DNA from 3 places in the Cytobacillus pseudoceanisediminis genome. Region 3 is predicted to be linked to each of the others. Evidence: riboswitches for the same ligand, from Rfam matches in the RefSeq annotation. Region 3 holds a riboswitch; each other region holds the start of a gene.
What was found. Region 3 has a riboswitch for cyclic di-AMP ahead of M5V91_RS18770 (cation:dicarboxylate symporter family transporter). Riboswitches for the same ligand answer to the same signal wherever they lie in the genome.
Positions count from the first base shown of each region.

Region 1: another riboswitch for cyclic di-AMP. It lies ahead of M5V91_RS03835 (potassium channel family protein); the one in region 3 lies ahead of M5V91_RS18770 (cation:dicarboxylate symporter family transporter).
Region 2: another riboswitch for cyclic di-AMP. It lies ahead of M5V91_RS03795 (dicarboxylate/amino acid:cation symporter); the one in region 3 lies ahead of M5V91_RS18770 (cation:dicarboxylate symporter family transporter).

Region 1 covers NZ_CP097349.1:700,089-708,680, forward strand. The annotation lists partial or broken gene M5V91_RS03825 (DinB family protein) at 43-578, shown strand; gene M5V91_RS03830 (endonuclease) at 732-1,895, shown strand; cyclic di-AMP (ydaO/yuaA leader) riboswitch at 2,007-2,157, shown strand; gene M5V91_RS03835 (potassium channel family protein) at 2,236-2,892, shown strand; partial or broken gene M5V91_RS03840 (TrkH family potassium uptake protein) at 2,957-4,305, shown strand; gene M5V91_RS03845 (MarR family winged helix-turn-helix transcriptional regulator) at 4,390-4,821, shown strand; gene M5V91_RS03850 (prolyl 4-hydroxylase family protein) at 5,347-5,994, shown strand; gene M5V91_RS03855 (2OG-Fe(II) oxygenase) at 5,996-6,196, shown strand; gene M5V91_RS03860 (DUF1450 domain-containing protein) at 6,233-6,502, shown strand; gene M5V91_RS03865 (FUSC family protein) at 6,634-8,592, opposite strand, start outside.
Region 2 covers NZ_CP097349.1:695,115-699,179, reverse strand. The annotation lists gene M5V91_RS03820 (serine hydrolase domain-containing protein) at 1-133, opposite strand, end outside; gene M5V91_RS03815 (GNAT family N-acetyltransferase) at 269-718, opposite strand; gene M5V91_RS03810 (hypothetical protein) at 834-1,220, shown strand; gene M5V91_RS03800 (hypothetical protein) at 1,606-1,791, shown strand; cyclic di-AMP (ydaO/yuaA leader) riboswitch at 1,926-2,071, shown strand; partial or broken gene M5V91_RS03795 (dicarboxylate/amino acid:cation symporter) at 2,224-3,445, shown strand; gene M5V91_RS03790 (MerR family transcriptional regulator) at 3,623-3,829, shown strand.
Region 3 covers NZ_CP097349.1:3,488,614-3,497,205, forward strand. The annotation lists gene M5V91_RS18745 (IS1182 family transposase) at 222-1,580, opposite strand; gene M5V91_RS18750 (hypothetical protein) at 1,979-2,401, shown strand; gene M5V91_RS18755 (SDR family oxidoreductase) at 2,946-3,713, opposite strand; gene M5V91_RS18760 (DUF4256 domain-containing protein) at 3,897-4,457, opposite strand; gene M5V91_RS18765 (hypothetical protein) at 4,676-4,819, opposite strand; gene M5V91_RS18770 (cation:dicarboxylate symporter family transporter) at 5,110-6,372, opposite strand; cyclic di-AMP (ydaO/yuaA leader) riboswitch at 6,502-6,651, opposite strand; partial or broken gene M5V91_RS18775 (dienelactone hydrolase family protein) at 7,408-8,000, opposite strand; partial or broken gene M5V91_RS18780 (NAD(P)H-dependent flavin oxidoreductase) at 8,178-8,592, opposite strand, start outside.

The DNA.
Region 1 (8,592 bases), 2.6 Mb from region 3:
TTTTTTGTATCTGATCGGGTCTGTTTATAAAGGAGCGGTTATATGAATTTTAATTTAAGAGAAGCTATTGAGATTCTTGAACGTACACCCCATACGCTGGATGCATTACTAAGCGGTCTATCTTCGGAATGGCTTAATGGCAATGAAGGGGAAGGCACGTGGAATGCTGCCGAAGTGGTTGATCATTTGATTGATGGCGAGGAGAAAAATTGGATTCCACGGCTAAAATTTATTCTGCAGGAAGGGGAAAGCAAGCCCTTCCCCCATTTGACCGCTTTGCTCATTTAAATGTGTCAGAGAGTCTATCACTTGAAGAAAAGCTTGAAGTCTTTAAGACCCTTAGAATGAAAAATTTGGCCATGCTTAGGGGTATAACTGATCTGGAAATTCATTTCGAAAAGACAGGGCTTCATCCAGCATTTGGACCAGTCAGAGTCAGGGAATTGATTTCCACTTGGGCTGTGCATGACCTTACGCATATTTCACAGATTTCTCGAGTATTGGCAAATAGATACAGAACTGATGTTGGTCCTTGGATTGAGTATCTGGGCATTTTAAAAAGTAAGCACTTTAAATAAATTGCATCATAGTTAAGTTTGTAAATTCTGTGTGAAAAGTAAACTTTTGGGACCAAAACCTCATGATATGGCCGAAGGTGTTCATTTATACTTGTATGGGATTGTGACTTTTCTGATTATTTAAGTCCATTCAAAAAATATGGAGGCGAATGAATGCTGAATCGTAAGAAAAAAGGCCTGCTGTTAACTTTTATTCTGGTTACTGTCATTCTGATCGTGATGCAGCCCATTCAAAATTCTATAACTAGGGCAGCTGCAGGGGATGGCTCCTGGACATCACCTTATTCCGTATCACAGGGAATCAATACTCAAAACAACTCATCCAAAACTGTTCAAGGCTATGTGGTTGGACAGCCGACTGCGGCAAATACGGTTATTTCAAACCAGTTTCCAAATGACTATGCTTTGGCCCTGGCGGATAGTCCATCAGAGACCAGCACAGCTAAGATGCTTTATGTTCAAATTCCTTCCACGTTTCGCTCTGCTTTCGGCTTAAAATCCAATCCATCTTTGATTGGAGAAAGAATTAAGGTAACCGGAACACTTACCGCCTATTTCTCTCATCCCGGGCTAAAAGATGGGACGGCCTTCGAACAAGCTGGTGATGGAACAGTCATTCCCGGCCCTGAACCAGGAGGATATTATGATGCTGCAAACGGAAAAACAGGGGAGGCTTTAAAAACAGCCCTCCACACTATCATTGATGATCACACGGAAATTTCCTATTCGAATGTATGGGAAGCACTGCGCGAGACAGATGAAGATCCTGCCAATCCCAATAACGTCATTCTTTTGTATACTGGCCGCTCTCAGGGGAAATTCACCAATGGTTCTGGCGTCAATGATTGGAACAGGGAGCATGTTTGGGCTAAATCTCACGGGGACTTTGGAACAGCTATGGGTCCGGGAACAGACTTGCATCATTTGCGGCCAACAGATGCTTCAGTAAATAGCTCGAGAGGGAATCTTGACTTTGACGATGGGGGCACCCAGCATTCAGAGGCACTGGGAAACTACTATGATTCAGATTCCTGGGAACCCAGGGATACAGTAAAAGGCGATGTTGCGAGGATGCTTTTTTATATGGCTGTCCGTTATGAAGGAGACAGCGGAGAAGTGGATCTGGAGCTAAACAATCAGGTCAATAATGGCTCTGCTCCTTATCATGGCAAAATGTCTGTCCTGCTTAAGTGGCATAAGGAAGATCCGGTAGACGATAACGAGCGGAGAAGAAACGAAATCATCTATTCTGATTACCAGCATAACCGCAATCCATTTATAGATCATCCCGAGTGGGCATCAGCAATTTGGGAATAATCTTCAGGAAAGCACTTTCCGTTACTGGGAAGTGCTTTTTATTTTACTTACTTTGAAAAAAAGATTGACAAGAGATTTCCATGGGAGTAATTTATATTTATTAATTTCATAGTAACCTTTTTGCTGAATCATTATGAGCGGGGGAACCAATTTTGATAAACCTGGTTTATCTTGGGGTGAATCTTAGCATATTAAGGCTAAGAAGGGATACTCTCAATCCCTAATCCGACAGCTAACTCCGTAAGCCGAATCGAGGGAAGGGTTGATGGAAACCATTGGCCATTCTTTTTTTAAGAGTGGTTTTTTTGTGTTCATTTTCAAAAAGAAGGGAATTTCTTCAATGAAAAAACAGTATGCAGTATTTGGTTTAGGCCGCTTTGGCGGAAGTCTCGTAAAGGAATTTCATGAATTGGGAGTGGAAGTGCTCGCAATTGATGTAGACCAGGAGAAAGTAAATCAATACGCACAGTTTGTGACATATGCAGTTCAAATCAATGGCATTGATGAAGCTGCCATAAAGCAATCAGGGATAAAAAATATCGATCATGCATTTGTTTCATTTGGTGAAAACATTGAGTCCAGTATATTGACATCCTTGTTATTAAAAGAAATGGGGATTCCAAAGGTGTGGGCAAAGGCACATAATGAGTATCATGCCAGGGTGCTCGAAAAAATTGGCGTTGATCGTGTTATCCACCCGGAGCGGGATATGGCTAAGCGGATTGCCCACCATATTGTTTCGGAAAAAATGATTGATTATATTGAGCTGTCTGAAGATTACAGTATGGTTGAGATTGTGGCTACAGATAAAATTGCCGGAAAATCCCTTTCTGAATTGAATATTAGGGCTAAGTATGGCTGTAATATTGTGGGGATTCAGCGCGGGAAGGAAATAATCGTTACTCCGTCAGCTGAAGAGGTTATTTTAAAGGGCGACGTCCTGATTGTAATGGGACACAATAAAGGGATTGGCAGATTTGAGAGGCATGGAGTATAAGCCTTGCCGATAAAAAAATACCAATACAAGGGGTTAGCCCTATATGTATAAGGAGCATAAAAGAATGAGGAGAATGGGACGTTCCTATAACTGGATAAAAATGAATCCGGCACAAATGCTTTCGGTCGGTTTCTTAATCTTAATTGGTGTAGGCACACTGCTGCTGATGCTGCCTTTTGCTACGAAAGACAGACATCATTTATCGTTTATCGATGCACTTTTTGAGGCGACTTCTGCTGTATGTGTAACGGGTCTCGTGGTAGTGGATACCCAAACCACATTTACTGTTTTTGGCCAGATTGTACTGATGGTCCTCATACAGATTGGCGGCCTTGGATTTATGACATTTGGGGTTCTCATAGCTATCATGCTTGGAAAGAACATTGGTTTGAAAGGAAGGCTGATGATCCAGGAATCTTTAAATCAGCTTTCGATTGAAGGGATGGTCAGGCTGGTTAAATTCGTTGTCGGCTTTACATTAATCGCTGAAATGATCGGTGCATTGATATTGGCTATTCGCTGGTCGTCCGATTTTGGCTTCCCCGCTCATTGTATTATGGCATTTTCCATTCGGTTTCTGCCTTTAATAATGCCGGATTCGATATAATGGGCCAATTCAGGAGCGTTACTGAATATGCCGGTGATTTTACTGTCATCATGACACTCAGCTTCCTGTTAATAATCGGAGGTATCGGCTATATCGTTGTACTTGATGTAAAAAGAAACAAGAGTTTGAAAAAGCTCTCTTTGCATACAAAATTGGTCCTCCTGATGACGCTGATCCTTAACATTCTCGGAACAGTATTTATCTTTGCGCTTGAATATGATAATCCTGGGACACTTGCCAATTTGCCTTTAAAAGATAAACTATTGGGGGCTTTTTTTCATGGTGTGGTCCCGAGAACGGCTGGATTTAATTCTTTGAATACTGGCGAATTAACTTTAGGTTCGCAGCTGGTAACAATGCTGCTCATGTTCATTGGAGGGGGATCAGGAGGTACCGCCGGCGGCATTAAAGTCACTACCTTTGTCTTGATTTTTCTTGCAGTCAGAGCGCTGATAAAGGAAGAAGATGAAGTGAGCCTGATGGGAAGGCGAATTCCAAAGGATCTTATTGTCAGAGCTTTTACAATAACCGTCTATTCAATAGGATTCATCTTCTTTATCTTATTTATTTTATCCATAACAGAAAATGCTCCATTGAACGTCCTTTTATTCGAGGTGATATCCGCTTTTGGCACGGTAGGCATGTCGATGGGGCTCACACCTGAATTAAGTGCAACAGGAAAAGGGGTAATTGCATTTATGATGTTTGCAGGAAGAGTAGGGCCAATCACAATCGCTTTTGCACTTGCCCGAAGAAAAGGAAAGGCCAAATATAAATTTGCAGAAGAGAAAATCATGATTGGATAAGTGAAGGAAAGTTATCTGGTGTATAGGACAGAATAATTTAGTTTCAATAAAATTTTCCACCATAAATAGGATAGGGGATTTTAAATGAAAACCAGATTTAATGACTATATAAGCATTAAGATCCATCAAATAGACCTGACCTTAACAAGCTATATTAAGACTAAATTAGCCCACTTAAATATTGCCCCGGAGCAGAACCTGATTCTAATGCTTCTCTGGGAAGAAGACGGATTAAGCCAAAATGAAATCGCCAGGCGGCTGGATAAAGATAAATCTAACATTGCCAGAATGCTGAGCAGTCTTGAAAAGAAAGGCTTTATCAAAAAAAGCATGAATAAAGAGGACAGCAGATCTCTGAATGTTTATCTAACCAAAAACGGCAAAAATCTCAGTGAACATGTATATCCCATCACAGAGGAGTTTCACTCAATCGTCACATCGGGTATTACGAAGGAAGAGCTGAGAATTGTTGACGATGTTTTAATGAAAATGAGAAGAAATATGGAGGGTAATTAGCGGTGCAGGATAGAGTGGGATGCTTCTATCCTGTTTTTTTGTGAAGGTCATGAAGCCCAAAATGAGAACAGCGCTGAGAAACAGTCGCCATGAAGGCTCCATGAACCCGAAAAGTCGTGAAGCGAGAAGAAAACAGTCGCCATGAAAGCTTCATGAAGCCGAAAAGTCGTGAAGCGAGAAGAAAACAGTCGCCATGAAAGCTTCATGAAGCCGAAAAGTCGTGGAGCGAGAAGAAAACGATCGCCATGAGGCAGTCATGAAGCCGAAAAAGAGAGCAGCGGTAAGAAAACGGTCGCCATGAGGCAGTGATGAAGCCGAAAATGGGAGCAGCGCCGAGAAAACTGTTGCCATGAATCTATAAGAATTTAAAACGGCACTCTAAAGAGAATCAGTTTATATGCAAATTTGAACTATCTGAGTTACCAGGTAAATCGATTCAGTTCATTCATTAATAATAGTATAATAAAATACATATATTTCTATATCTGGCTAACGGATGTTTTCATTGAGTCATACAGGGGGAAGATGATGACGAAGATTATGCAGATATCAGATGAACTAAAGGATTGGATTGTGGGTGCGCTAAAAAGTGATGTGAGTCCGATTGCGCTTGCGAACGCTTTGATTAAGAAGGGTTTCGATAACCGGTTTGCATATGAGACTTTATTTAAAATTGTTGGAAATGAAGCAATTAAGACGACAGAAGGGCAGCAGATTCGATATACTTATGAAGTCCCCAAAATAGGCAGGAAGGGGAATATCCTTCATACGAGTGATAAGGACGTAAAAGTGCTTTCCAGAAATGAAAAGCCATTTGTGCTCCATTTGGATCAGGTGCTCAGCTCAGAAGAATGTGATGAGCTTATCAGTCTTTCAAGGAGCCGGCTGCAGCCATCCCTGGTGGTGGATAGGGGTTCTGGAGAAGAACGGGCGGGTTCAGGAAGGACAAGCAAGAGCATGGCTTTCCGGCTTAAAGAAAATGAACTGGTCGAAAGAATCGAAACGAGGATTGCTGAATTGACCGGTTATCCTGCAGAAAATGGTGAAGGCCTTCAGATCTTAAACTATGGATTGGGTGAAGAATATAAGCCTCACTTTGATTTCTTTCCCCCACATGGCGGATGCCAGCAAAGGCGGACAGAGGGTTGGAACGTTCCTCATCTATTTGAATGATGTGGAGGATGGCGGTGAAACGGTCTTTTCTAAAGCTGGACTTTCATTTGTTCCCAAAAAGGGAGCGGCCATTTACTTCCATTATGGCAATGCTCAGGGTCAGCTGGACCGATTGTCAGTCCATAGCAGTGTGCCTGTAAGAAAGGGAGAAAAATGGGCTGCTACCAAATGGATTAGGGAAAGCAATATATATTGCCATTAGAGTTTTTAAAGAATAATCAGAAGGAAGTTTGATCAGGTGAAACTCATCAACAAACTATTCTCAAAGCAAAAAACGGCTTCGATTGAATTTTGTCAGCGGAATCTGGATGAATTTTTAAAAGAAGAGAGTTTGGCTGCATTTAATCAATTTCTGAGCCAGAAGAATATTAACTATAAAGAATACGAATGCCAGAGCAGATGCAAAGAATGCAGGCAATCACCTTATGCCCTGGTGGACGGGAAGCTGATTGCAGCGGAGAGTTCGGATGAATTATTGATAAAATTGAAAGAAGAAGTAAAGAAATAAAAGGAATCGGAGCAATCCGATTCCTTTTTTCATACTCTTTTTTTGATGTACATTGAGAATGTGAATGTGCAAATTAATCTAGTATTGATCCTGAAATAGCATCTCCCTATTCATATAAAAGAGAAGGAGGATTATTGCTCCTTCCCTGCACCAAGATCTTCTGCCAATTCCATAATCGCTTTATTGATTCTCCAGACGAAATAAAGGTGATGAATCAAATCACGCTGGGATTGCTGCCTTGCTGGTGCCAATCGTTCAATTTGTTCCCTTTCATTTTCAAGACTATACACAAGCATGCCGTCTCCGCTATCTTTAATCAAATCCATTAATGTCTCAATATTTAATTCAAGCTTTTCTTCAATCCTTATGAAAACATCGACCAGCTCATCGGGATAGTCGAATCCTTTTCGGTAGGAGGAAGCCACAAGGTGTCTTGCATAATAGTTGATGGCTGAAAATAGTGTAATCCATCTGTTAACGTCAGCATGGCGCGGGGATCCGGGTTTTTTTATCAGAGATTGTGCTTCAACGTTTATGGTTTTAAGTTTTTGATCCAATAAGAAGCCTTTGCCTGAAAGCTCCTTAACGTTCACATCTTCCCGGAAGCTTCTCACATACTCAGTGACATACGGTTTCAGTTCTTGTAAGTAGTCATTTAAGGTATCCGCCACTTTTTCCTTCGTTTTCTTTGGGAAAATAAATAAGGAAACTCCGAATGCAATGCCGGCACCGGCAATTGTATCGATTACCCTTGCACTGATAAGGGAAAATGTAATTCCTCCAAGTAAAAGGTCATACATAAAAGCAACCAGCATCGTTATAAACATGCTCATTAACGTATAGGAGACCTCAAACAAATAAAAGGCGAAAAAAACCGCTGCAAAAATCAGCGTTATTTCCAGGACGGAATGGCCGCTGACCACTCTTGCAAGTGTAAATCCAATTACTGCTCCAATAATTGTTCCAACCGACCGCTGAAAACCTTTCGTATAAATGCGCCCGATCGATTCGGTACCGAGCAAAACAATAAAAGCTGTTAAAAGAACCCAATAAGGCTGGTCAGGCGAAAGAATCTGGCCGGCAATGATGGAAATGATTGCAGCAGTCAATGCCTGAAAAGCTTTTTTGGTGGAAGGTTTGATGCCCTTATCTTCTTCAGATGGTTCATCTTCAGTGTCGCCTTCAGCTGCCTCTTCAGATAATTTAATCTCATTGTCTTTCATTTTATGAAGTGCCTGCTGTATGGTTATGCCGCCCTCGATGACATGGTTCGCAATGGACTCGATCCGCCTGATCAGAAACAGCCATCCTGCAGGTTTGTCTTCCCGGCTGAACAAATCAATAATAAGCAGGCGGAGGGCCTGAACAGCAAGCTCTGCTTCACGCAGATTTTGTTCTTCATATTGTTGGGCAAGAACTTCAGCATCGCGAAGAGAACGGGTTACCCAAACCAGGAGTTTTCTCAGCTCATCAATTTCAAGGGCATTTGCTTTTTTTAAGCTTCTAATTGAGTCTGTCAGTGTTTCAATCAGCATACCTGCATCAAATATATATAACCTCAGCTGAGTAGAGGTCAGCCCAGGCCATAATTTTTGAACATCTTCATCATTTATATACTCCGAAACCATGACAGCATAATCCCTGAGCTTCAGCACGTTTCTCCCCAATTCCTCCCGCTGCTGAGGAGTCATTTCCTTGGCTTGCATCCCCTCAATTAAGAGATTGAACGTAAAATTACTTTGGAAATGAAAGGAGCGAATGCTTCTTTTCAGGTTTTTCGCGGTGTCCTGAAAAAGGATGAAATTGAACAGGAAAGCATACGCGATCCCAATCCAAATGCCGAAGTAGAAGGATGGAAGCTGACTGCCTGATAGTTTTAAAATAGACGCGAAATAAAGTGTCATGAATGCAATCATGCATAGAGAAAAATACCGCACTCCAAAGCGGGTCAAATAAAAGCTTAAGAAGATTAACAGAACCATTGCAATATCGATAAAGACCGTGCTTCCCGCCAATAGGGAACCGCTCGATACCCCTGCCATGGCTGAAAGTCCAAGCAGGCCAGTTGTGAGCATTTTACCTTTTTTGGA
Region 2 (4,065 bases), 2.6 Mb from region 3:
TGTTTGCTCGATCAGCATCCCCCTCTGCTAATTGAAGGATCAATTCCTCCTTTTCTTTAACAAGTACGACACCGGAAAAACCAACATTTTTAATTACAGACCTTAACCTTTTATCATAATCCCTAAATAACATGAGTATTCCCCTTTAAGTAATATTCCATTGACCTAAAGCAATGCGGGACAGTAATAGCAGACTCTATAAAAACATATAACGGATTTAAAGAGGATGATTCCTCCAAATGAAAGAGTCGCTTAATCTTTTAGTATTTTATAAATATTTTTCAAAAGCAGTAATAGTCAGTGATTCATTTATTTCCATTTTCTTCAGCTCTTTAAAACCATTCTTTAAATAAAAAGTGACAGCAGGGGTATTCTTAGAGCCTGTTGTGACAATCATTTTTTCATTCATCGGCCTCAGTTCAATGAAGTTCAGCAGCTTTTGTGCAATTCCCTTTCTAAAATGTTCAGGATGCACAATCAGTCTATGAATATCTAAAACATTATTTTCCTCTTTAAAAGAAATCACACCGCATAATTTTTCACCTATAAAATACCCCAGGAAGGTTTCTCCGGTTATTCGCAAGTCATCAGCCGTATCCTTCAAAGGCGGTAAATCAGGACATCCAATGATTTCAGCCTCAATTTTATACGCAGGAAGCTGGACACTTAGAACTTGCACAGCAGCTTTTCGATCTTTAATATCAATTTCCCTAATCATTATGGTCCCTCTTTTTATATTAGTTTTAAGATAAACTTCTCTATCAAGGATAAATTCCCTCTTTTTTGGACGAATGAAGACCTTCCAATTTAAAATTTAACTAGGGGTGAATAGGATGAATTTAAAATATGAAGTGATAACAGAAGAGAAAATCAGACTTTGCCGGGATTTATGCAATAAGCTGATGGCTTTTCAGAAATCTAAGGCACATATAACACCTGAGCGTTTTGACAGCATGAATTTTGAAACTAGAATGATTCCATCCGTAAAATCAGCTTTACATAATTATTTAGAGATCGTTAAGGACGATGAAGAAATCGCGGGCTATGTCTATTCCAATGTTTCTCCTAAGGAAGCCAGCTCCAATGATTTCGCCACTTTTTTTGATCTGACTTCAGTCGGGAAAAGCCATGTTGGCTGCTTATCTCAATTCTTTATAAAAAATGCTACAGACCATATGGAATTGGATCAGTTCTTTCTAACATGTCGATGGAATGGTTAAGCCAATTCAAAGATGTGGAAGATTATTTTATCTATGTATCAAATAGGAATACAGAGGCTCTTGAATTTTATACTCGCAAAGGGTTTACTGTTAGTCATGAGATTCTCGACGGCTTTATTACAGTTTCCCGCGCAAATAAGAAAGGCCATTCCCCTGGAACAGACAACAGGAAAAAACTTTCCCAGTAATCAATAAGCTGCCGGACCAATTGGATAAATGCAGAAGCGACAATAATTCAGCGGATATCTTACCTGAATTTTTTCAGGCATATTTTCATCAGCAATATCCCCAAAGCCAATATACTCATAATCCAAAAAAATAATGGTGGACATTGTCATAAATCTTGTTATAATTCTAAAAGAAATTACTTTGAAAAGGGTGCTTTATGGGAAATACATGCAGATATGTTGTAAGTGCCACTGGGAAAAACGGCGAGACTTATTATACGCAATGCAAGGACAAAGAAGAGTTAAAAGAGTGGCTGGCCGAACATGAAGACAAGCTGAATAAGAAGGAATTGAAAGTGAAAGACAAAAAAAGACATCCTCTTTTAAGCTGGCTTAACTTCTAATCTTATTGCTAAAAAACCAAATTGACCTTTCCTATTAAATTACTATTTGAATTATAGTAACCTTAGTAAACCTAGATAAGAAAATCGTATGATTTACAACTTTTATGATTATTGTTAATATATTAAAAAAACATTAATAATTTTCGCTTAATCTTAATTGAGCGGGGGAACCAACTGTACTTTTTTAACAAAAGTACCTGGGGTGAATCCTTTTACAGGTAGGGTACTCTCAAGACCCGAACCCGACAGCTAACCTCGTAAGCGTGTTGAGAGGGAACACTGCATAAATGCACAGTGGTTATTACCTCTGTGTTTTTTTGTTGCCTTTTTTAGTTAGGTTTATGTTTTTTGGGGGTATTATAGGAAAGGCAAAATATTTTTTGTGCGCGATTTACATTTTTTTACATCATTTATTTCATTGGAGGAACGTGTATGAAATTATCTACTAAAATTATTCTTGCTTTGATCGCGGGGGAATCACAGGGCTGTTGATTAATTTATTTGCACCTGGCATTTTCCCCGAGCTTGACAAGTTTTTGTTTACTCCGCTGGGAAAAATCTTTTTAAATCTCATCAATATGCTGGTTGTTCCGATCGTCTTCTTTTCCATCACCCTTGGAACAGCAGGCCTCGGTGATCCTAAGAAGTTGGGAAGAATTGGGATTAAGACAATCTCCTACTTCCTGGTTACCACCAGCATTGCAATCGTCATAGGTCTTGCTTTGGCAGCTGTTTTCCAGCCAGGAAACGTTGGTGAATTTGACGTAACAAACGTGGAGTACGAATCGAAGGAAGCTCCTCCTGTCTCAGAGACACTATTAAATATTATTCCAACCAATCCGGTAAAAGCCTTCACGGAAGGCAATATGCTTCAGATTATCACTTTTTCTATTTTTGTCGGATTTGCATTAACCATGCTCGGCAATAAAACAAAAGGTATATTAAACCTTATTGAACAAGGCAATGACATGATGATGTACCTTGTTAACCTGGTTATGAGGTTCGCTCCTTATGGAACGTTTGGACTTATCGTTTCTGCTGTAGGAAGTCAGGGTCTAAGTGCCATTAAAGCTATGGGACTTTATATGATCGTAGTTCTTCTTGCGTTATTTATACATGCGATTTTAACCTATGGAGGTTCTATTGCTTTACTTGCAAAGAAAAACCCGCTATGGTTCTTTAAAGGCTTTGCGCCGGCCATGGGGGTTGCTTTCAGTACATCAAGCAGTAATGCGACTCTGCCGATTTCCATGAATACGGCCCAAAAAATCTGAAAGTTCCTGAATCAATCAGCAGCTTTGTTCAGCCTCTCGGTGCAACCATCAACATGGATGGAACAGCCATCATGCAGGGAGTTGCAACTATTTTCATTGCCCAGGTATATAATGTTGATTTAACATTGACACAGCTAATCACGGTTGTCCTTACTGCCGTTCTTGCCAGCGTTGGTACAGCTGGTGTGCCTGGTGTCGGTTTGATTATGCTAGCGATGGTTCTTAACTCTGTCAATCTTCCTGTTGAAGGTATCGCATTAATCATTGGGATTGACCGTCTGCTTGATATGACGCGAACAGCAGTTAATATTACAGGTGATGCTGCCTGTGCAGTAATTGTAGCGGAAACGGAAGCAAAGAAAGAGGCCGTTAAAGCCTGAATGCAAAATAGCACCGGTTATCCGGTGTTATTTTTTTGTGGAAATCTCTTCCTCCCTGCTTGTTTCATTATTCAAATTCATTGATTTTCTATTATTTTTTAGTATAATTAGATTCATAACCATCACGTAACAGTTTGGAGGAATCCTCATGGGGCTGAGAAGTTAAGAATAGGAGAATTGGCTGAAAAAGCAAAGGTTACTAAGAGAACGATTGATTACTATACTTCACTCGGACTGCTAAAAGCAGAACGTTCCCCTTCAAATTATCGCTATTATGATTATTCCGCCATCGAACGTATTGCTTTTATCGAAAAATGTAAAGCGGATGGTTTGTCGCTGGAGGAAATAAAGAAAAAGTTATCGGCCGATTTTCTGAAGAGGTAGATGTTCTTGAACTAAGGCTCAAAATTCAGGATCTGGAGGAAGATGTGACAAAAGCACTTTCACAGCTTAAAAAATCTGATCCCGAAAAATACGAATATGTCAAAAAGAATATTTCACATGAAAGCTTATCATTAATTCAAACATTGCTTTTATTGCTCAACTGATATCCTGTCCCAAAACGTTTTTTGGGTTTTTGGAGCATTATGGATATCTATTTGGGCACAATTTAAGTAGTG
Region 3 (8,592 bases):
AAATTCAATCTTCCACACAGTTTCAGTCAGAAGTAAGTCATTAGAGGATTATAATACTTCCAAGACAGGAGTATGAATCATACTAAAAAGGAAGGCACAATGCCTTCCTTTCAGTTTGTAGACAAAAAGAGTTCGGAATAGTCTCATTCCGAACTCTTTTTTCATTTTTTGTAGGACTTCAAGTAATTACAGAGAATTGCAGACCTCTCCGAGGTTATCATTTAGGCCATTTCTGGACCTTGCCAAGTCCAGTTGGCCATTTTCTTCAAATTCATGGCAGCGAAAGTAAGCATCGCCTGCATCGACATTTTTTTAAGTCCCCTGAGGGTTGTCCAACGCATGCCATGCTTTTCTTTTGCATCTGCGAATACTCGTTCAATTGTTTCTTTGCGTTTTTCATAGATCGGTTTGACGTCTTGATGGTGGCGAAGATGATCTGCTTCTTCCACATGTTCCTCCCACACATGACGTTGAATCAGTTTTTGATGTGCTTGACTCTGTGTGCATTGAGACAAGAAAGGGCATCCAGCACAAATTCGAGGATCTGATTTATATTGACGATACCCTTCCTTTGTAGTTGTAGTATATTTTAATATCTCACCAGTTGGGCAAATGTAACAGTCAAAATGCTCATCATAAACATACTCATGTTTTCTGAAGAAACCCTCTTTTGTGCGAGGTCGTGTGTAAGGTAAAGCAGGTGTGATGTCGTGTTTCAATAAGTAGCTCGTGATAGCAGGTGTTTTATAGGCTGCGTCTGCCGCAACAGCTTTTGGTTTACTAACTTTCTCAATGACTTGTTCTACCAATGGCTCTAAAATATGACTATCATGCGTGTTACCAGGGGTTACAATTGCGCCTAACACGAAGCCGTTGCGGTCTGCGGCCGCATGGAAAGAATAAGCGAACTGTTTTGTACGCTCATCTTTTACATAGTAGCCACTCTCTGGATCTGTTGTACTTTCCTTGATTTCTTTGTATTCTTCTTTATCAAACTTATCTGGTGGAAACGGCTTTTTTCCATGATCCTCGCGGTCTTGGTTAATCTCCTCTTGAAGGCGTTCTTGATAAGCACGGGTTTCTTTTCGAACAACTTTCTTTTCAAATTTGCGTTTATTTGCACTCGCTTTTACATGAGTAGAATCTACAAAAACGTGTTCAGCACTAATTAAATTCTTTTCAGCTGCGGTTTTTAAGATTCGGTAAAATATTTGTTCAAAGAGATCGGTGTCTTTAAATCGGCGCTCATAATTTTTACCGAAAGTTGAGAAGTGAGGAACTTTATCGTGAAAGCCATATCCTAAAAACCATCGATAAGCCATATTCGTTTTCAATTCTTCAATTGTTTGACGCATGGAGCGAATACCGAAGGTATATTGAATAAATGTGAGTTTAATTAATATTACAGGGTCAATACTTGGGCGGCCTTTTTCTGAATACTTATCTTTTACCAAGTCATAGATGAATGAGAAATTAATCGCCGCTTCAATTTTGCGGACCAAATGGTCCGCCGGTACAAGTTCGTCTAAAGCAACCATTTCAATTTGATCCCGTTGAATTGGATTATGTTTTGAAAGCATTTAAATCACCTCAAGCATTGTATTACTTCTATTTTAAAATAAAAAAGACTGCAGACAAGCACGATTTTCATCGAGTTTGTCGACAGTCTGAAAGGAAGGCACAATGCCTTCCTTTTAATATTTTTGAACCAGCAGTGCTTACTTAAATGAATCCCGCTAATACAGCTTATTACTGTCCTCTGCAGCTCCTATCGCCTCAGATAATTCCGTTAATGAATGGTATAAAACATTGCTGTTTTCCGTTAATATAATGAAATTCATATTATTATAGAATCGGAATCCAACACCCGTTAGCTAAATAAGAAAAAGCTGGCTCCTTCAGCCAAGATTTCATTAGCACAACAAGCTCATACATAACTTAATAATCGATGGTGATAATAACAAACGAGGTGAAATTTGTGGTTCATAAAATATTGCTTTCATTCATTCACATGTTTTTGCTAATGAATCTAATCGTAGTAAATGCACAAACCAGGCCGAATATTGAACTTCTTGATATTGAAAAAAATGAGATAACAAAGACAGTCCCAACAAATCCTAAGGTACAATTCGAAGCTGAAAAAATAATTAAAGAAATTGATAATGTTGTTAAAAAGTTAAAACCAATTCCAGACAAAGGCTACATGATTAAAATCCCCTTAGAGCCGTCTCATCGAGTAGAAAACAAATGGATATATGCTTTGATTGATGAAATGATCATTATCATTCCAAAAAACGAAAAGCCATATTTACTCTTATTTGATGATGAAAATAAATCTTGCTTTTTCACCTTTGACTCAAAAATTGATCCGTTACTAAAAACATTAGATTTTTCTCTTTAACAACCCCTTATCGGTCTTTGTAACATTTTCAACAAATCTGCCTATTTAGTTAAAAAAGCAGGTCGCAGAAATAGCTCTCTTTAACAAAATTAATAATTCATCTATTTTATTTAAAAATAAATGATTTCGATGTTAAAAATCCATCTAGAAGAACAGTTGTCCCAGAAACCCTGCAAATAGGACTGATATGATAAAAACAGGTATTGAAATGAATATTTTATTTCGTAATTTAATAACCTCGAATCGTCTATATAACTTACTTACAGCGGTAAAAAGAATAAACAGGATAGGCACACTTATACATATGGCGATTAAATCAACACGAGTAAATGGTTTACTGATATATTTATCAAGGTTAATGTTAATAACAAAGAGTGTGGAAAATAAAAAGAATTGATAAAAACAAAATCTAAAATAAATCATAGGTTATTACCTCTATTATGTATTTTTTAATCTGGATCCTTATTAACCTGTATATTAAGGCAGTTCCAAAAAAATAGCGTTAATCCCCTCCTGGATCAACGCCTCAATCATTAAGAGCGCACTACTGCCCCTTTATCTTTTCACTTAGATATTCACCGAAAGTGATTTTTCCCATTTTTCGAGCAGGATTGGTATTTTTCCCATCACAGAAAGATTTATATAGTTTTCCAGTTAGAGATAAGCTTAAAACTTTATTTGGTTCATTATTTAGTTTGATTTTCAGTTCAGCCATTTCTCTTAATGTCATTACATCTGGTCCGCCAAAATCCTCCGCTCTTCCTTGTGGTTCTTTATCCACTAAACCTATTAGATGCTCAGCGAATTCACCCGCATCTACACTTTGGCACTTAAATTTATCCGGGACAATATATCTTTTAAGAAAGGATTTGGATAGGAATAAATGATCAATAAAATGGTGGAACTGAGTTGCGCGTACAATTGTATGAGAGATAGAGCTGTTTTTCAGCAATTCTTCTGCTTCTAATTTTAGCTTATAATAGTTAAATGGTATTTCATCAATCCCAACAATTGACGGATAAATAAAATGTTTTACGTGCTGTGCTTTTTTTAATAGCTCCTTAAAGCCTGAAACCTCAACACTTTTTGAATTCTTCATTGGACTTGTTGCTGCGTGAAGGATGACATCTGCATCTTTTACTGCTTCTTCTAACCCTTCACCTGACGATAAATCGCTATAAATCCACTTGAAATCTTCAATTCCATCAGGTTTTCTTCTAGAAGTTAATTTTACTTTATAACCAGACTCCTTTAGTTGATTAAGTAAAGCTGAACCTAGTTGGCCTGTGGAACCGGTGACCAGTATTTTCAAGTACAACACTCCCATTCTAATGGGTTTCCTTTATATTGTATTATTCAGATATTTGGTGCTATATTCAACTAAACTGCCAGTTTTTAAATAAAGAAAAAGCCGCCGTAATGGCAGCGAAATACAAAACCTGTTCATTAAACTGTAGTCTTCAGGAAGTCAGGCCCCCAAATTTCTGCAATGAATCTAAACCCTCAGCGAGCCCCGGAAACCCCTTGCCCCATAGTACGAATCGGCTCCATTGTGATACACAAAAACAGTGTCGTAGCGCCGGTCACAAAAGATCGCCCCGCCAAGTTTTCTGATATTCTCAGGCGTTTGCACCCAGCTAGAGGTTTTCTTATCGACATGTTCAAGCTCCTGAAGCTCCCGGTATTGCTCTTCGGTTAAAAGCTCAATGCCCATGGCAGCTGCCATATCCATAGCACTGTTTTCCGGCTTGTGTTTCTTCCGTGCCTCCAGCGCTTCACGATCGTAACAAACACTTCTCCTGCCTTTTGGACTTTCAGCTGAACAATCATAAAATACGTATTCGCCGGTCTCTTGATCATGGCGTACAACATCCGGTTCGCCTTCAGTTGCTTCCATTTCATTGAGTGACCACAATTTTTCAGGATTAGCCTCGAGCTTAGCTTGTACATCAGCCCACTCCACACCTTCATGACGGTGCATGTTTTTCTCAAAACGCGCTTTCAGAGTTTCCAGCAGTTCTTCACGCTGTTCTGGTGACAGCTCCATATTTCCCATTGTCAAGTTAACTCCTCCTAGTTTTTACTCCATTATAATATAATTATGACCCTTAAGGGCTATTTGATAAAAGTGGAACAGCATTAACTTTTCATAAGCCACCTTCGGACTCGCTCAAGTTGATTTCCCGCTTCTCTGTCCGAACCTCCTTCACCTTCGGACTCGCTCACGTTGATTTCTCCCTTTTCTGTCCGAACCTGCTCCACCTTCGGACTCACTCACGTTGATTTCTCCCCTTTCTGTCCGAACCTGCTCCACCTTCGGACTCCTTCACGTTGGTTTCCCGCTTCTCTGTCCGAACCTCCTTCACCTTCGGACTCGCTCACGTTGATTTCTCCCCTTTCTGTCCGAACCTGCTCCACCTTCGGACTCCTTCACGTTGGTTTCCCGCTTCTCTGTCCGAACCTCCTCCACCTTCGGACTCGCTCACGTTGATTTCTTCCCTTTCTGTCCGAACCTCCTCCACCTTCGGACTCGCTCACGTTGATTTCTCCCCTTTCTGTCCGAGCCTGCTCCACCTTCGGACTCCTTCACGTTGGTTTCCCGCTTCTCTGTCCGAACCTGCTCCACCATCCTCTCTTTATGGAATAACACAAAGATACAAAAAAAACACTAACAAATATGCTGCCATTTGTTAGTGTTTTCCAATCTATTATGAAGCTTGTTGCTCAAATCTTTCTTCTGCTGGAGGGTTAAATTGCCCTTCCCACTTGGCAATAACAATAGCCGCAAGTGAGTTCCCCACCACGTTAACAGCTGTTCGGCCCATATCAAGGATACGGTCGATGCCGGCAATAAAGGCAAGGCCTTCTGCAGGCAATCCAATTGTGCTGAAAGTAGCCAGCAGCACGACAAAGGATACGCCTGGCACTCCCGCCATTCCTTTGGATGTCACCATCAGTACTAACATTAACGTAATTTGCTGTCCTATGCTTAATTCTATGCCAAACATCTGTGCAATAAATAAAGAGGCAATTGCCTGGTATAAAACGGATCCATCCAGGTTAAAAGAATAGCCTGTCGGAATAACGAATGACGAAATATGTTTCGGGCTTCCCGCTTTCTCCATTTTGTCCATGATTCTCGGAAGCACTGTTTCAGAACTTGCAGTTGAGAATGCCAAAATCAATTCTTCTTTAATCATCTTCAATAATTTAAAGATGCTGAACCCGACAACTTTGGCCATTATCCCCAATACAACAAGAACAAAGAAGATCATGGCTCCATATACAGTAAGCGCCAGCTTGCCCAATGGAATTAATGAGGCAAAACCATACTTGGAAATCGTTACACCAATTAAGGCAAATACTCCGATTGGTGCATACTTCATAAATAGGTTTGTCACATAGAACATAGCCTTTGCCGTGCCTTCGAAAAATCTCAGTACTGGTTTTCCCTTTTCCCCAATTGCTGCAATTCCAAGGCCAAATACAACAGCAAAGAAGATAATCGCCAGCATATCGCCTTCAACCATGGCTTGTACAGGATTAGTAGGTACGATATGCAAAAATGTATCTGCTATCGACTTGCCTTCCTGCTCTTTATTGGTTTCAACATAGCTCGAAATGTCACTTTGCTGCAGGCTGTCCATATTCAGGCCGGCACCAGGCTGAATAACATTACCTGCAATGAGGCCCACCACAATAGCAACCAAAGTCATGCCAATAAAGTAAGTCAATGATTTACCGCCAAGCTTCCCGACGGCTTTTAAATCACCCACACCAGCAATGGCAACAATAATTGTTGATAGTACAATAGGAACAACAATCATTTTAATTAAGCGGATAAAAAGATCGCCAAAGGGCTGCAGCACACTTTGCGCCGTTTCACTTCCATAGAAAATACCGCCAATAGCGATTCCTAAAATAAGACCGATGAAAATTTGAGTGGCTAAACTTAATTTAATTTTTTTCATCAATTACCCTACCTTCTTGTTTAGTTTTATACGTGCTGCGCAGGCAAGGGAAACAAAGATGAGATCCTGATAAAAAAGAAAATCGACAAAAATGCTGGGTTTTGTCAATTCACACTATTTCATATTCTCTTATGTTTCCTTAAACGCTGACGAGGTTAGCTTTCGGGTTAGGACTGCGGAAACAGTAAGCCCTTCCATAGTAGGATTCACCCCAAGCGGAAACTCCGCTGTAAATATTGGGTCCCCCGTTCTTAAAATAAGATTAAGCATAAATCACTATATCATTATATTATTTCAAGATATTTTTTGTAAATAGTTAAGTTTTCCCGGCAGTAAACTAAATGGCCTCTTTAATACACCAAAAAAAGCTGAAATTCAATGAATTTTCAGCTCTAGGACTTGTTATGGGAAATCAATATTAATAGCAATAATAAATATAAGGACTATCACGGATAATGCTGTATTTACTGACCACCACCTTATTTCTGCTTTTGTCAGTACACGGTCAATGATGAAAAAAAGACAGCAGAAACAAGACTAAGTTCTTTTAATACTGAACCGAATAAACAATGGAATAAAAAGGAGGCAATTTCACGATTAGTGTTTGCAATGAAAATCTTCTGGCTCAACCAATCACTGAACATCGAAGTGATTACTCCATAGGCAGCGACAAACATAAGATTTAAATAATATAAATTAACAAATGCATTATATCAAAGCCTGTTAGCACTGAGAAAATCAGTGCAAATAACACACTGCTAAGAATGGATGTTAAGATCTTTCTCCTCAAAATAATGGACATTTCCCACTTCATCCTTTATAGAGGCTAAATAATAGAAAGTAAATTTATAAATTGAATATAAGCAAAACAAAAAAAGGCATTTGGCTCCGCCTGCGCCAAATACAATGATAGCCACACATGCTATCCCCGCTAAATCTAAATTAGCACCCTTGTATTAAGAAAATTGAACGGGCTTGTAAACTTTTATTAAAATTCAAGGTGATAACACTCACGGTTAGCTTCATAATAATACCTCAATCAATATGCAATAAAAAATCCATGGCTTTGCTAAATGCTTCTTGTTCTGATTCTGCATCATATCTGGAGGAATATGGATCACTGAATCCATGTTTCCCTTTAAATTTATGTACTTTAATTTTCTTTTTTCTAAAGCTAATAGTAACTCATCAACATTAAAAGACTGCTCTTCTTGTGGAAAGAATAGCATTATGGGACACTGGGGTGTTAACTCTAAATAGTCCCTGATCCTTGAGCCATAGTATCCCACTATACCATCAACACAATCTCCCTCACTGCACAGCCAGGCAACAGTTGCACCTATACTAAATCCAATGATATATATTTTTTCGTATTCATCTTTAACATCCAATAATAGATCTTTTATTTTTTGGGCAGCTCTGTCGAAACCTGCATGTTCCATAAAATGGCGATAAGCGGCTTCCTCATGAGAATATTCAAAAGGTATCTCTCGCTCTAATAAATGGGGGCATGTCACATCAAAACCCTGCTTTGATAATAATTCGCAAAAACTTTTTATATGTTGATTAATTCCATAGATTTCGTGGATTACGAGTATTAAAGAATTAGAATTACTCTGTCTTATCATGATTATGACCCTTTTTCTCCATATTTCTTCTCCCATTCACCGATCCATTTTTACACCTTATTCCATAAGAAAAAGTATTCTATATTTAAATGTTTTATTCCTTCAACATCTAACACCCTATAAATCAGAAAAGCCGCCTATACGGCAGCTAGACTTTAAAAATGCACCATTATGAAATTAAACAAAAGCTTCATATTCAGCTTTAAGGTTATTGATGATCGTCTGAACAGGCAGGATTTCTTTAATTTCATGGACTCTTGCCCCCGCAAATACAAGGCCATTCTCGCAGTCCCCATCCATGGAAGTAATCAAGGAATCCATTGTACAAAAGCGATAAGAGCAGTTTTTCAGGCAATCGATACAGTTCTTTATTTTCACCTTTTTATTGTCAGCTATCTGCTCTGTAAAGTGGTTCTTAATGGCACGGCCTTCCAGCCCTACGGTGGTTTTCACCATGACGATATCTTCCTGTTTGGCCCGGACATACTTTTCTTTAAAAGATAATGGTGCATCACATTCGCGGCTTGCGACAAATCTTGTTCCCATCTGAACACCCGAAGCACCGATACGAATGGCATGAGCGATATCTCTT